DNA from 3 places in the Halomonas sp. BMC6 genome. Region 3 is predicted to be linked to each of the others. Evidence: predicted binding sites of a transcription regulator. Region 3 holds the regulator's gene; each other region holds the start of a gene.
What was found. Region 3 encodes sigma-54, which starts transcription at its own class of promoters, with help from an activator protein. Its sites were predicted from a motif close to TGGCACNNNNNTTGCTNT; they were not measured.
Positions count from the first base shown of each region.

Region 1: a site for sigma-54 is predicted at 2,000-2,017, ahead of AB6K10_RS02430 (amino acid ABC transporter substrate-binding protein). Genes of this name have one in related genera too.
Region 2: a site for sigma-54 is predicted at 2,820-2,837, ahead of AB6K10_RS16890 (sugar phosphorylase). Genes of this name have one in related genera too.

Region 1 covers NZ_CAXNSH010000001.1:528,824-533,739, reverse strand. Annotated here, with positions in the region: gene AB6K10_RS02435 (amino acid ABC transporter permease) at 1-831, opposite strand, end outside; gene AB6K10_RS02430 (amino acid ABC transporter substrate-binding protein) at 916-1,941, opposite strand; gene AB6K10_RS02425 (amino acid ABC transporter substrate-binding protein) at 2,156-3,181, opposite strand; gene speE (polyamine aminopropyltransferase) at 3,270-4,130, opposite strand; gene hemE (uroporphyrinogen decarboxylase) at 4,127-4,916, opposite strand, start outside.
Region 2 covers NZ_CAXNSH010000001.1:3,490,324-3,495,239, reverse strand. Annotated here, with positions in the region: gene dsbG (thiol:disulfide interchange protein DsbG) at 118-900, opposite strand; gene AB6K10_RS16890 (sugar phosphorylase) at 1,027-2,787, opposite strand; gene nrdR (transcriptional regulator NrdR) at 3,043-3,540, shown strand; gene ribD (bifunctional diaminohydroxyphosphoribosylaminopyrimidine deaminase/5-amino-6-(5-phosphoribosylamino)uracil reductase RibD) at 3,540-4,688, shown strand; gene ribBA (bifunctional 3,4-dihydroxy-2-butanone-4-phosphate synthase/GTP cyclohydrolase II) at 4,761-4,916, shown strand, end outside.
Region 3 covers NZ_CAXNSH010000001.1:3,220,276-3,225,191, forward strand. Annotated here, with positions in the region: gene lptA (lipopolysaccharide transport periplasmic protein LptA) at 1-440, shown strand, start outside; gene lptB (LPS export ABC transporter ATP-binding protein) at 452-1,210, shown strand; gene AB6K10_RS15780 (RNA polymerase factor sigma-54) at 1,316-2,731, shown strand; gene raiA (ribosome-associated translation inhibitor RaiA) at 2,829-3,137, shown strand; gene ptsN (PTS IIA-like nitrogen regulatory protein PtsN) at 3,142-3,609, shown strand; gene rapZ (RNase adapter RapZ) at 3,667-4,587, shown strand; gene AB6K10_RS15800 (HPr family phosphocarrier protein) at 4,629-4,898, shown strand.

The DNA of each region.
Region 1 (4,916 bases), 2.7 Mb from region 3:
CGACGCCGTGTAGATCGATAGCGCAAACCATAGCGCCAGGAACTCGGGAATCACCGTGATGCCGCCGCGGAAGTTAAAGCCGCGCAGCTCGGGCATTTCCCAGGTGATAGGCACGCCAGTGACGAACATGACCAAGAGCGGCAGGCCAAAAATCAACGCAAAGGAGATCCAGTACGCGGGAATGCGCTGCCCCGTGGCCTCCTGACGGCGCTTCGCCCAAATCACCAGCGCGATACTGGCCGCGATGGCGACCACGAAGGTGACAGGAATCAGCCCAAAGCCTGATTCGAACAGCGGCTCAGGCAGGTAAAGCCCGCGCACGTTAAGGAACACGGCTTCGCCAAACGCCAGGCTTTCCCTCGCGCTGGGGAGCGCCCGCAGCACGGCAAAGTACCAAAAGAAGATCTGCAGCAGCAGCGGGATATTACGAAACGTTTCGATATACGCCGCCGCCAGTTTGGCGATCAGCCAGTTGGGCGATAAACGGGCGATACCGACAATGAAGCCAATAAGGGTGGCGGCAATCACGCCTAGCCCGCCCACCAGCAGCGTATTCAATAGGCCAACGAAAAAGGTGCGGCCATAGGTGCTTTGGGAGGAGTAGTCGATCAGACTCTGTACGATCCCAAAGCCGGCGGTATTACTCAGGAAGCCAAAGCCTGTGGTGATACCCCGAGAGGAGAGGTTGTCTTGCACGTTGCCGACGATATAGAACAAAAAGGCGATGACAGCGGCGATGAGCAGACATTGGAAGATGAGCGCACGTTTGGCGCGGTCTCGCCAGAACGGTGGCTTTTGGCCAACGGGGCGAGCGTTAGGTCTTACGGACATGGGTGGCGTCTCCGCGATACGGAAGGTCAATCAAATGGCCCGCCAGGACCCAAAGGGGTGGCGGGCCGGGGTCAAGCGAGACGCTTAGCGAATCGGCGGTGCGTACTGGAAGCCGCCTTGGTTCCACAGGGCGTTGACACCGCGTTCGATTTCCAGCGGTGAACCCATACCTACGTTGCGCTCGAAGCTTTCACCGTAGTTACCCACTTGGCTCAGGATGTTGTAAGCCCAGTCGGCTTCGAGACCCATGCCTTCACCGTAGTTACCGTCCTGGCCGAGCAGACGCGCCACGTCCGGGTTCTCGGAGCTGAGCATCTCTTCAGCGTTTTCGCTGGTGACGCCGTACTCTTCACCGTTGATCATAGCGAACAGCGACCACTTCACGATGTTGAACCACAGATCGTCACCCTGACGCACGACCGGACCCAGCGGCTCTTTCGAGATGACATCCGGCAGAATCATGGCGCCCGCCGGGTCGTCGAGCTGAATACGCAGTGCCGCCAGCTGAGAAGTGTCAGATGTCAGAACGTCACAGCGGCCTGCCTGGAAGCCACCGACGGTTTGCTCAGAGGTATCGAAAACGATCGGGTCGAACTCCATGCCGTTGGCACGGAAGTAGTCCGCTAGGTTCAGCTCGGTGGTGGTACCGGATTGGATACAGATCGCTGCGCCATCCAGCTCGGCCGCGCTGGTAATACCGAGGTCGCGAGACACCATGAAGCCCTGGCCGTCGTAGAAGTTAACGCCGGTGAAGTTCAGGCCCAGGGTAGTGTCACGGGTGGTGGTCCAAGTGGTGTTACGAGAAAGAATATCCACTTCGCCAGACTGCAGCGCGGTGAAACGCTCGACGGCGTTCAACGAGATGTAGTTGACGGCATCCGCGTCGCCCAGTACTGCAGCGGCGACGGCGCGACAGACGTCAACGTCCAGGCCCTGCCAGTTGCCGTTATCGTCCGGGGCGGAAAAACCTGGTAAGCCGTCGCTCACGCCACACTGAACGGCACCACGCTCGCGGGTATCTTCCAGCGTATCGGCTTGGGCGGTGGCAACGCCCGCAAGAGTGATCGCGCCTGCAGAGGCCAGAAGTACCAGGTGTTTCTTATTGATCATGTTGTGTTCCCCTTCCTCGATTTTAGTGTCGTTATGCATGGTGATGCATCACTAAAAGCTAGCAAGGAAGGTGCCAAAAAAGATATGTCGGCAAATTCAGCGCTTTTCAACGTAAAATCAGCGAATTTAACGAAGGTCTTGGTGCAAAAAAGTGCGCCAGCGGCTACGCATTGCGCCTTTTTGGTGCGCAGCCGCTGGCGAGTGACCGAGCGCGCTAGCGAATGGGCGGCGCGTACTGAATCCCACCATCCTTCCACAGGGCATTCAGACCACGGGCAATGTTGAAATCAGAGTCCGCGCCCACGTTGCGGTCATAGATGTCCGCGTAGTTACCGACCTGTTTGACGATTTGGTAAGCCCAATCTGATTGTAGGCCCATGGCTTCGCCAAAGTCGCCATCTTGCCCAAGCAGGCGCATCACATCTGGATTGTCTGAGTTTAGTTGTTCATCCACATTAGCTTGGCTAACGCCCAGCTCTTCGGCGTTCAGCATGGCAAACAGCGACCACTTCACGATGTTGAACCACTGGTCATCCCCTTGGCGCACGGCGGGGCCTAGCGGCTCTTTGGAGATAATTTCGGGCAATACTACGGCCATATTGGGGTCGGCCAGTTGAATGCGCTGGGCATAGAGCTGCGAGGCATCCGAGCTCAATACGTCGCAGCGGCCGGCTTCGAAGCCCGCAATCGACTGCTCGGGTGAATCGAACACCACCGCATCGTAGGTCATGTCGTTGATACGGAAGTAGTCGGAAAGATTGAGTTCACTGGTAGTGCCTGACTGGGTGCATACCGCTGCCCCATCCAGCTCTTTGGCGCTCTGTACGCCGAGGTCGCTGGCCACCATAAACGCCTGGCCGTCGTAATAGCTGACACCAGTGAAGTTCATCCCCAGCGTGGTGTCGCGGCTAGAGGTCCAGGTAGTGGTGCGGGAGAGTACGTCCACCTCGCCAGACTGCAGCGCGGCAAAGCGCTCCACCGAGTCTAACGGCACGAAATTTACCTTGCTAGCATCGCCCAGCGCAGCGGCGGCAATAGCGCGACACACGTCGGTGTCCAGGCCGCGGTATTGGTCATTATCGTCTAACGATGAAAAGCCGGGCTGGGCCGCATTAACACCGCAGCGCACGCTGTCGCGCTCTTGAATGGCCTCAAGGGTATCGGCCATGGCCGTGGCAGGTACCCAGAGAGCGGGTGCTAATAGAGTGATTCCCAATCCTAACCAACGCGTGGTGTTCATTTGTTATTCCTTAACGTCGAGCGCAGCAACACTTGCGCATAAAAAAGGCCGGGCAGAGCCCGGCCTGATGCATAACGTCACCGCAAACTTATGCGAACGCTTTACGCATAAAGGGCGGCAGCGCCAGGGCACCCCGGTGGGCATCTACTGTGTAGTACTGTAGCGGCATTTCGTGGCTGGCGGCAGCCTCTTCACGGAAGCTTTCAACGTTGGTGCTTTTGCCTGCCAGCGTCACGCTCCACCAGCCGGAAGGGTACACCGGCTGGGGGAAGGGCAGGGTGGCCACGCTATCAAAGCCAGCTTCGCGCATGTCGTTACGCAGCTCGCGGATAATCGAGCCGCTGTGATACAGCGGTGACTCACTCTGCTGAACCATGACGCCGCCGCTTTTCAGAATGCGGTGGCAGCGCTTTAAGAAGTCGGTTTTGAACAAGCCTTCTGCAGGGCCTACCGGGTCAGTGGAGTCGATGATCAGCACGTCGATGCTCTCGTCGGCGGCGTCATCTACCCATTTCACGCCGTCAGCAAACAGCAGCTCGGCGCGGGGGTCGCCGTTGGCTTCCACCAGCGACGGGAAAAAGCGCTCGGAGGCTTTGGTCACTTCTTCATCGATGTCGATCTGAGTGACTTTTTCAACGCCCGGGTGGCGCAGCACTTCTTTCAGCGTGCCGCAGTCGCCGCCGCCAATGATCACCACCCGCTTGGGGTCTGGGTGGGTGAACAGCGCCGGGTGAGCAATCATCTCGTGGTAGAGGAAGTTGTCGCGATCGGTCAGCATCACGCAGCCATCCAGCACCATCAGGTTGCCGTAAGTTTCGGTGGCGTACACTTCCAGGTGCTGGTAAGGGCTCTGCACATCAAGCAGTTTTTCGGTGATTTTCAGCGAGAAAGCGCTGCCGTGGCTATCAAAGACTTCGGTAAACCACTGGTCGTCGCGTAAGTCGCTCATTGCTTGGCTCCTGGGCACTGGTCGTTCGTTTGGGTCGGAATGCCCTGATGGTACTGCGGGCTTAAGTCGTGCAGCGCCTCCATGAAGGCGGTGACGTGGTCGGGATTGGTGAACTGGCTGATGCCGTGGCCCAAGTTGAACACGTGGCCCGGGCCGTTGCCGTAACTCTCCAGCACGCGGGCCACTTCGGCGCGAATGGCCGAAGGGCGAGCAAACAGCACGTTGGGGTCTAAATTACCCTGCAGGGCAACTTTATGGCCTACGCGGGCGCGGGCGTCGGAAAGCTCGGTCGACCAATCGATACCCAGCGCGTCGGCACCGGCGCAGGCGATATGCTCAAGCCACTGGCCGCCGTTTTTGGTGAACAGAATCACCGGTACGCGGCGACCGTCGTGTTCGCGGATCAGCCCGGAAACGATCTGCTCCATATAGCGCAGCGAGAACTCTAGGTAAGCAGGCGTGGAGAGTGCGCCGCCCCAGGTATCGAAAATCTGTACCGCCTGAGCACCGGCCCGAATCTGCGCGTTCAGGTAGTCAGTGACCGACTGCGCCAGCGTGTCCAGCAGCTGGTGCATGGTGTCCGGCGTGTCGTACAGCATGGTTTTTAGGTGGCGGAAATCCTTGCTGGAACCGCCTTCGACCATGTACGTCGCCAGCGTCCAGGGGCTGCCGGAGAAGCCGATCAGCGGCATGCGGCCGTTCAGCTCGCGGCGGATGGTCGAGACCGCCCGCATCACGTAGTCCAGGTCGCGTTCGGCGTTTGGCACCGTCAGCGCGGCGACTTCT
Region 2 (4,916 bases), 270 kb from region 3:
CAGGGGTGTCGGCATGCCACGAATCGAACAAGGCGCTGATGCCTCAGGAGTAGCAAATAACACGAAAGGGCGGCTATGAGGCCGCCCTTTCGTTGAACGCTAAGAACTGATCGAGCATTAAGGTGCTTCGCTACCCATCATCTCGATAAGGCGCTCTTGGCTGGGTAAGCCTTGGATACGGTCGATACGCACCGTGCCGCCTTCCGTCTCACGCTGGAAAGCGCTGGTGGGCGTGGCATAGAGACCCAGCTCTTCAAAAAGTTGATTGTTGGCGTAGACCTGCTCTTCGATATCCCTTGGCTGCGCGCTGGGGGCGAACTCATCGCCTTCACTGTGGCGGTGCAAGGCGGCGGAAGGGTCGTCTGCACCGAGTAGCGTAGCGGCTAACGCAGGGCTATTGGGGGCGAGAATGCCGACCATGATATGGCGAAACTGGACCTCACCCGCCTCTACCCAGGGGCGCGTTTGTTGCCACAGCTGACGGCAGTAAGGGCAGTTGGCGTCGGTGAAGGTATAGATGACGCGTGGGGCGTCTGGGTCGCCATCTTGAATCCAGTGGCTCTCTTCGAGCAGTGCCCAGGTATCGGCTTCCAGTGGCGCACGTACGTGCTCATCGAGCTGAGCCTCAGTCAGGTCGCTGCCTTCGCTGTCGACCAGCGTACCAATGATCGCATGTTCTCCATCAGGCGTGAGATAAATCGCTATATCCTGGCCTTGTACGCTGGCCCCAAAGCCGCGCATTCCACCCGGCGCTTCAAATTCGCCATGAACCGTCAATCCTTGGTTGGCGAGCGCCTGCACGGGGGCGGGTAGCTCATCGGCGTGGCTGGTGACGGTGCCACAGGTTACGGCGGCCAGTAGGCTGAAACGACAGAAACGCTTTAACGAAACGCATGACATTGCATCATCCTTTTTGCAAAACGAAACGGGGCACTATGCCCCGTCAGGTGATCGACTACCAGTATCGCAGGTGATGACGAGGTCAGAACGACGTTCGCGCACGGCTGAGGCGTTTTGTCGCAAGTCTTACGCATCGGCCACCAGCCAGCGGACGGCATAGGGCGGCAGTGTTTCCTCGTGGTGAGCGGTCAGCGTGTCTAGCGGCTGCCAGTGGTGCTGAGTGAGCGCTTGGTTCAGAGCATCGCCTGCGTGGGCGAGGTCAACCTTGCCATCGGTGACGTTGTACAGGGCGAGTAGGCGTCGGCCGCTGGCGAGCGGGCCGCGCTCGATCGCCAGCAGTTCAGGGGGCGTTTCTATGACGCGCTGCGGTGCGTTGGGGTGAAAGCAGGACTCTTGACGGCGCTGTGTTAGCAGCCGATGCAGGGCGTGGAACACGTCGTGGGTCGGGGTGGAAGGGCTCTCTAATAGCAGAGCTAGCTTATCGAGCTGCCAGCGGCGACGGTTGATCGAGCGTAAGCGGCCGCTGCGTTCCACGCCTTCGACATCGTTCAGCGTGCCGGTGAGCGTATGGATATAGAGCGCGGGTATCCCTTGCAGGCTCAGCATGATCGCCTGGCTGCATAAAAAGCGCGCAATTTGCCACGGGTCTGGCCCGCGGCGGGTGCCGCGCATGGCTTCAAACCAGGTAATGTTGATCTCGTAGGGCGTGTCGCTACCGTCAGGGTTGCTGCGCATACTGACAAACCCACCAAAGCGGTGCATCAGCTCCAGCAGCGCGTCGCGCTCATGGTCGGGCAGCAGGCCTTCTAGCGGTCGTACGCCGATACCGTCGTGGCTGGCGGTGAAATTTAGGTAGGTGCACTGCTTCGGTAGTACTGGCAGGCTGTTCAGCCACGTTTGCAGCGTCGTCGCTTCGCCGCGAGTCAAGGTGTGCAGTAGCAGCGGGGGCAGGGCGAACTGGTACACCATGTGGGCTTCATCGGGCGCGCCTTCCGCTAATCGCTCCAAGCCAAAGTAGCTGATGTTTTCGGCATGGGGCACGTTGGTTTCGGTGATCAGCAGCGTACCGGGGGCTATTTCATCCACGATGGCGCGAAGTAAGCGCACCACCGTATGGGTTTCGGGCAGGTGAATGCAGGAGGTGCCCAGGCGCTTCCACAAAAATGCCACCGCGTCCAAGCGAATAATGCGCACTCCTTGCTGTAGGTAGAACAGCAAAATACCCACGAACTCGAGCAACACATCCGGGTTTTCGAAGTTGAGATCTATTTGGTCTTCCGAGAAAGTCGCCCACACGTGGCGCGTCCCCCGGCGCGTAGAGATCGGCACTAGGAGTGGGCTACTGCGTGGTCGGGTGACCTGGGAAACATCGGTATCCGGATCGACTTCAATAAAGTAGTCGCGACCAGGCAGGCTGCCGGTCAGGTAATCGACGAACCAGAGCGACTCCCGCGAGACATGATTGAGCACTAAATCGGCCATCAAATCATAGTGGCTGGCCAAGTTTTGAATATGCGCCCACTCGCCCAGCTCGCTATTGACCTCGCGGTAATGAATCACCGAAAAACCGTCGTCACTGCTCCAGGGGAAAAAGGGCAGCACGTGGACCCCGCTGATGGCATTCCCCAGGTAGCGCTGCAGAATGTTATCCAGCACCGCTAACGGCGGCGTTCCCTCTTCCACAATGGAGTCGCCGTAACAGATGACCCACTGATCTTGTTCGCTCCAGGTTGGTGCATCGTGAGGCGTCTCGCTCGTCGTTGGGGCGGTCGTCGACGTCGCGCGAAAATGCGCAAGGTGCTGTCCTATTCGCCGCTGAACCTCCCCGGCGCGCGGGCCATATAGATGGGTGAGGTAGCGGTGAACGGTCTGTTCGAAAGCGGTCATAGCGGGCGTCCTATCAATCAACTTCGACAAACGCTGCAGCTTGTGTGCCAAATCGTTACAATACGATGAGATACGCGTCGTATAACACCGCTATGCCATCAGGTCGTGGCTGACGCTGCCACCGACCCGTTGGCGATAAAACAGTTTATAAAATGGCGAAGCGCGCTAGGGCCGACGCCTTGACGCTGCTCGTTCGCCCAGGCTGACACGCTGCACGCACTGGTTCTAGTGCGTACTGATAATAGGTTGACTGCCATGCATTGCCCTTTTTGTGGTGCAAACGATACAAGAGTGACAGATTCCAGGCTGGTGGCAGAGGGTGACCAGGTGCGCCGTCGTCGCCAGTGCGCCAACTGCCATGAACGCTTTACGACTTACGAAACCGCCGAGCTGATTATGCCGCGGGTGGTGAAATCCGACGGCTCTCGTGAAAGCTTCAATGAAGCGAAGTTACGCGACGGCATGCTGCGCGCGCTGGAAAAGCGTCCGGTCAGCGCCGAAGCCATCGAGGCCTCGGTCGAGCGTATACGGCAAACGCTGCGCGCCCGCGGCGACCGTGAAGTGAACGCCCGCGAGATCGGTGAGGCCGTGATGAAAGCGCTTCGTAGTCTCGATCAAGTCGCCTACATTCGCTTTGCCTCGGTATACCGCAAGTTTCAGGATCTCGACGAATTCCGCGCTGAAATCGACCGGCTCTCCCAGGAGCCCTCCGATGAGTCGGCCGGACAGGGTTCATCGAACGGAGCATCATGATGGGTGAGTTCTCCACCGCCGACCATCGCTATATGGCCCGCGCGATTCAATTGGCCAAGCGGGGGGTGTATACCACCGACCCCAATCCGAGAGTGGGGTGCGTGATCGTGTCCTTCGCGGACAGCGAAGAGGGCCATATCGTGGGGGAGGGGTACCATGTGCGTGCCGGAGAACCCCACGCAGAAATCCATGCGCTGCAGGCAGCGGGCAGCGAGGCTCGAGGCGCTACCGCCTATGTCACGCTCGAGCCCTGCTCTCATACCGGACGGACCGGCCCCTGCGCCGTGGCACTGGCCGATGCCGGTGTTGCCCGTGTCGTCGTGGCGATGCAGGACCCGAACCCTCGGGTTAGTGGGGGTGGCATCGCCCATTTAGAGGCGGCGGGCATCCAGGTGCAGGTGGGGCTGCTCGAGACCGACGCCAAGGCGCTCAACCCAGGGTTCATCTCCCGGATGGAGCGCAGCCGCCCCTACGTGCGGTTGAAAATGGCCATGAGTCTGGATGGTCGTACCGCGATGGGGTCAGGTGAGTCGCAGTGGATCACCGGGCCCCAGGCGCGCACGCAGGTGCAGCGTCTGCGTGCCCGGTCAAGCGCCATACTGAGCGGCGTGGAGTCTCTGATCATGGATGACTCCCGCCTCACTCTCAGGGCCGACCAGTTAGCGCTGGACAACGCCGATGACATCGTCCAGCGCCAACCGCTACGGGTGATCCTCGATTCGCGCCTTCGTCTTCCACTAGCGGCTGCCTGCCTGCGCGAGCCGGGGCGCACGCTCATCATCACGACGGATCAACACAGCGAAGAGAAACGGCGTAAACTGGCAGAAGCCGGGGCCGAGATTCAGGTAGTACCTGCCGAAAACGGGCGTATTGCGCTGGCTGACATGCTGCGCTGGCTAGCGGATAATGAGCAGGTTAACGAACTGTTGGTGGAAACGGGTGCCACGCTGGCGGGCGCACTGCTAGAGGCGGATTTGATCGATGAGCTGCAGCTTTTTGTCGCGCCCACGCTATTGGGCGGCGAGGCCAGGCCGCTATTTGCTCTGCCGGGGATTACCCAGATGGCCGATCAGAAACGTTTGACGGTGACGGCATCGCGAACCGTTGGGAGCGACTGGTGGATCATTGCCACCCCGCAGGCTGACTAGCGCAAGCCGTCATTGCAAGGTACCCTGACGCCCGAATTCGCATACGATGCGAGCCTATTTTTTGGAGATTCCATGGCGCACTCCTCTTCAGAGGGTTTATCCCCCATCGCTGAGCTGGTAGATGACATTCGCCAGGGCAAAATGGTGATTCTCATGGACGATGAGGATCGCGAGAACGAAGGTGATATCATCATGGCCGCCGAAATGGTGAAGCCTGAGCATATCAAC
Region 3 (4,916 bases):
CGGCCATGGCACAAAGCCAAGCCCCCATCGAGGTCGAAGCCGACCGCCTGGACCTCGACCAGCGCGCTGGCACCGCTGTTTACTCAGGCAACGTGGACATTCGCCAGGGCGAGATGCAACTGCGCGGCGAACGCGTCGAAATTCAGCGCAACGACTCAGGCGAGCTGTCACGCGCCATTGCCACGGGTGAGCGCGCCTACCTGCGCAATCAGCTCGAAGATCAAGAAACCCCCATGGAGGGCTGGGCGCGTCGTATCGTTTACCATGTCGCCGAACGCCGTGTCGAACTGATCGACCAAGCCGAACTGACACAGCAAGGCGACCGTTTCCAAGGGGGGCGTTTGGAGTACTTCATCGACCAGGAAGTGGTGCAAGCACGCTCCGACGTGAGCGGTAGCGACAACCAGCGCATTCGCATGACTCTTCAGCCCGAACAATAGGGAGCGGCCACGTGGCAGCATCAACCTCTGCAGATTCCGCACCTGTCAAAACGCTCTACGCCCATCACCTAGCGAAGAGCTACAAACGCCGTCGGGTCGTGAAAGATATCAACCTGGAAATCGCTCAGGGTAGCGTCGTCGGCCTGCTGGGGCCCAACGGGGCGGGTAAAACCACGTCGTTTTACATGATCGTTGGACTGGTCAAATCCGATGCCGGTAGCGTCGGTATCGACGACGTCGACCTGACCCATGCGCCCATGCACGAGCGCGCCATGGCCGGGATTGGCTACCTTCCCCAGGAAGCCTCCATTTTCCGCAAGCTCTCGGTGGCCGATAACATCATGGCGATTCTCGAGACGCGCAAAGCGCTGGACCGCAGCGCTCGGGAAGCACGCCTCGAGTCACTGCTCGAAGATTTCCATATTACCCACATTCGCGACAACCTGGGCATGAGCCTCTCAGGGGGCGAGCGCCGCCGAGTGGAGATCGCTCGCTCACTCGCTACCGAGCCCGCATTCATTCTGCTCGACGAGCCGTTTGCCGGGGTCGACCCTATTTCAGTGGGTGAAATCAAAACCATCATTCGCGCACTGAAAAAACGCCACATCGGCGTCTTGATCACTGACCATAACGTGCGCGAAACCCTGGATATTTGTGACATTGCCTACATCGTTGGCGACGGCCATATCATCGCCAGTGGAAACGCCCAGGAGATCCTCAATAACCAGAAGGTTCGTGATGTCTATCTAGGCGCAGACTTCCGCCTCTAAACTCTGGCCTGACCAAACTTTTCTTTTAGTGGCATGCTTATTGCACTTGCACAGAGTCATAACTCGCTCTAGGGTGGAGCTTTCTGATTAACGAGTGGTTCTCAGATGGTCATGAAAGCTTCTCTCCAATTGCGTATCGGCACACAGCTGACCATGACACCTCAGCTGCAGCAGGCCATTGCCCTGCTACAGCTCTCAACGCTGGACCTCCGTCAAGAAATTCAGCAAGCGCTGGACGCTAACCCCATGCTCGAACAAGAGGATGAGTTTGGCGAACAGGCTGTTAGCGAGCCTCAAGAGGCCGAGTGGTCGGACAGCATTCCCAACGAACTCTCCGTAGACAGCGACTGGTCGGACACCTACCAAGACATGGGCAGCTTGGGCGGTAGCAGCGAAGGACCCGACTTCGAGCGCCAAGCCGCAGGCCAAAGCCTTCATGGCCATCTGTTATGGCAATTGGCCATGACTGACTTCTCTCCCCGCGACTATGCCATTGCCGAAAGCCTGATCGATGCACTGGATGCCAACGGCTATCTCACTCAACCGCTCAACGACATCCGCGAAGGCCTCAAGGCGCAAGGCCACGACAGCCTGAGCCAGCGTGAAGTAGAAAACACCCTGTTGCGCTTACAACAGTTCGAGCCCACCGGCGTGTTTGCCCGCGACCTGCGCGAGTGCCTGATGCTTCAGCTGGCCGCGCTGCCTGAAGACACCCCGCTATTGATGCCCGCAAAACGCTTGGTGCGTCAGTTTCTCGAAGCCTTGGGCAAAGACGATTTACGGCTACTCAAGCGCCGCCTGAGCCTGGATGACGAGCAGTTGGACGACGTCATCCGTTTAATTCGCAGCCTTGACCCACGCCCAGGCAGCGCCTACGGCGTGACCGACGACAGCTATATTACGCCCGATTTGGTCGTGCGCCATGACAACGAGGGCTGGCACTTAGAGCTCAACCCGGAGGCGCTGCCGCGCCTGCGTATCCAGCCCGATTACGCCAGTTTGATCAAACGCGCCGACAAGAGCCAAGACAACCAGTTCTTGAAAGAGCACCTCCAAGAAGCTCGCTGGCTGATCAAAAGCCTTTCCAGCCGTAATGACACGCTTCTGCGAGTAGGTCGTGAAATCATCGCCCGCCAGATCGGCTTTCTAGAGCACGGCGAAGAGGCCATGAAACCGCTGATCCTGGCCGACATCGCCGAGGCCGTGGAGATGCACGAGTCCACGATCTCCCGTGTGACGACGCAGAAATTCATACATACGCCACGAGGCGTGTTCGAGTTGAAGTACTTCTTCTCGAGCCAAGTCAGCAGCCACGATGGCGGCGATAGCCACTCCAGCACCGCCATTCGTGCACGGATCAAAAAACTGATACAAGAGGAGCCGTCGGGTAAACCGCTCTCCGATAGTCGCCTGGTGACCCTCCTTGAGGAGGGAGGCATCAGCGTTGCCCGGCGTACGGTAGCGAAATATCGCGAGTCAATGGGTATTCCCTCGTCCAGTGAGCGCCGCCGTTTACGTTAGTTAAACGGTAGGGCATGACAAACTCGACGCAGGGGCTTTGCAATAGCGCAAAAAGGGTTACAATCGAAGTACAGCCCGATGGATAAGGAGCACGTCAATGCAAGTAAACATCACTGGTCATCACGTTGAACTGACTGACGCCTTGCGTGACTACGTTAACGAAAAGCTGGAACGCGTCGAACGCCACTACGACAACATCACCACGGTGCAAGTGACCTTATCTGTCGAGAAGGAACGCCAGCAGGCAGCCTGTACGCTGCATGCCGCCGGTGCCGACCTTCATGCCGAAGCCCTCGATAACGACATGTATGCCGCTATCGATGCGCTCGCAGACAAAATCGATCGTCAACTCGTTAAACACAAGGAAAAAGCACAAGCTCGCGCCCAGGGCGCAGGCGTGCGTTAACTCAATGACGTTGGAAACCATCCTCCCCCCGGAGCGCGTGCTCTACGACGTGCCCGGGGGCAGCAAAAAACGGGTGCTGGAGTTTTTCAGCACCTTCATCGCCCAAAACACACCCAGCCTCGATAGCCAAGAAGTGTTTAGCCGCCTGATTGGACGCGAGCGTCTCGGCAGCACGGGAATTGGCAACGGCGTTGCCATCCCCCACGCACGTAGCCCGCACTGTAGCTCGCCCATCGCCGGCTTTTTGAAACTTGCCGAGCCGGTCGATTTCGATGCCATCGATGGCGACCCCGTCGATCTAGTGTTCGTGTTGCTCGTACCCGAAGAGGCGGACGACACGCATCTCGCTCTGCTTGGGCAAGTCGCGACGATCATGAACGATGCGAATACCCGTCAACAGTTACGCAAAGCCAGCAGTCAAAAAGAGTTATTGACCCTAATGACGGCCAAGATACGCGAACAGGCCGCGTAAGATACTCACACGTCCATCACTGTTTATTTCCTACGCTCATACGCCAAGAGAGACGCTATGCAACTGGTGATCATTAGCGGCCGTTCGGGGTCCGGTAAATCTATCGCCTTACAAGCGCTGGAGGATCTTGGCTATTATGCGATCGATAACTTACCTGCCATGCTGCTGGGCTCGCTGATCGATGAGCTGCGCGCTCAAGGCGAACGCACCCGTATTGCCGTTAGCATCGATGCGCGCAACCTCCCCATCGCGCTGGAGCGTCTGCCAGCGCTGTTGGAAGAGCTACGCCAGCGAGACATTCGTTTTCAGGTGATCTATCTAACCACGGACGCACGCATTCTGCTGGAGCGCTACTCCGCCACTCGTCGTCGCCACCCCCTCACTCGCGACAGCGAAATGACGCTGGAAGAGGCGATCAACAAAGAGGAGGAGACGCTACATGAAATACGCGATCTCGCCGATTTATTGATCGATACGTCTCGGCTCTCCGTCCACGATTTGCGCCGCCGCATTACCGATCAAGTGGCCCACCAGCGCCAGCATCAGCTCACGCTCACCTTTGAGTCCTTCGGCTATAAACGCGGCGTTCCGCTGGATGCGGATTTGGTCTTCGACGTACGCTGTCTGCCCAACCCATACTGGGACCCTACCCTTCGGCAATATACTGGCCGCGATGCCAATATCGTCGCTTTCTTGAGCGGTTACCCGGTAGTGGAAGCCATGGCCAGCGATATTCAGGCTTGGTTGGAGAAGTGGTTACCGGCCTACCAAAACAGCCAACGTAGCTACATGACCGTAGCTATCGGCTGCACGGGCGGTCAGCACCGCTCCGTTTACATGGTGGAGCAGCTCGCCCAGCGGCTCGTTAAGCAGACCGGAGAAGTGCAGTTGAGGCATCGCGAACTGGGGCTGCAGTACACGCTGAGCGAAGAGCCCGTGGCGCCAAGCCCCACCACCGCGACCACCCGTACGCCCTAAGCCTTTTTATTCAAAGACCCACTCGGCAAAAAGGAACCAGAGTGCCCGAAAGAACGTTAACCCTTACCAACCAGCGCGGCCTCCATGCCCGCGCGGCCACCAAATTGGTTCAGTGTGGCCAGCAGTTTTCTGCCAGCATCCACGTATACAAGCAGCAGCAAAAAGCCGATGCCGCTAATATCATGTCGCTGCTGATGCTCGCGGCGCCCTGCGGCACCGAACTCACTGTAGCTGCGGAAGGGGAAGACGCCGAACAAGCGCTCGATGCCATCGAAGCGCTGTTCGACGCGCGGTTTGACGAAGACCAGTAACCGACTCCGCGTCAACGA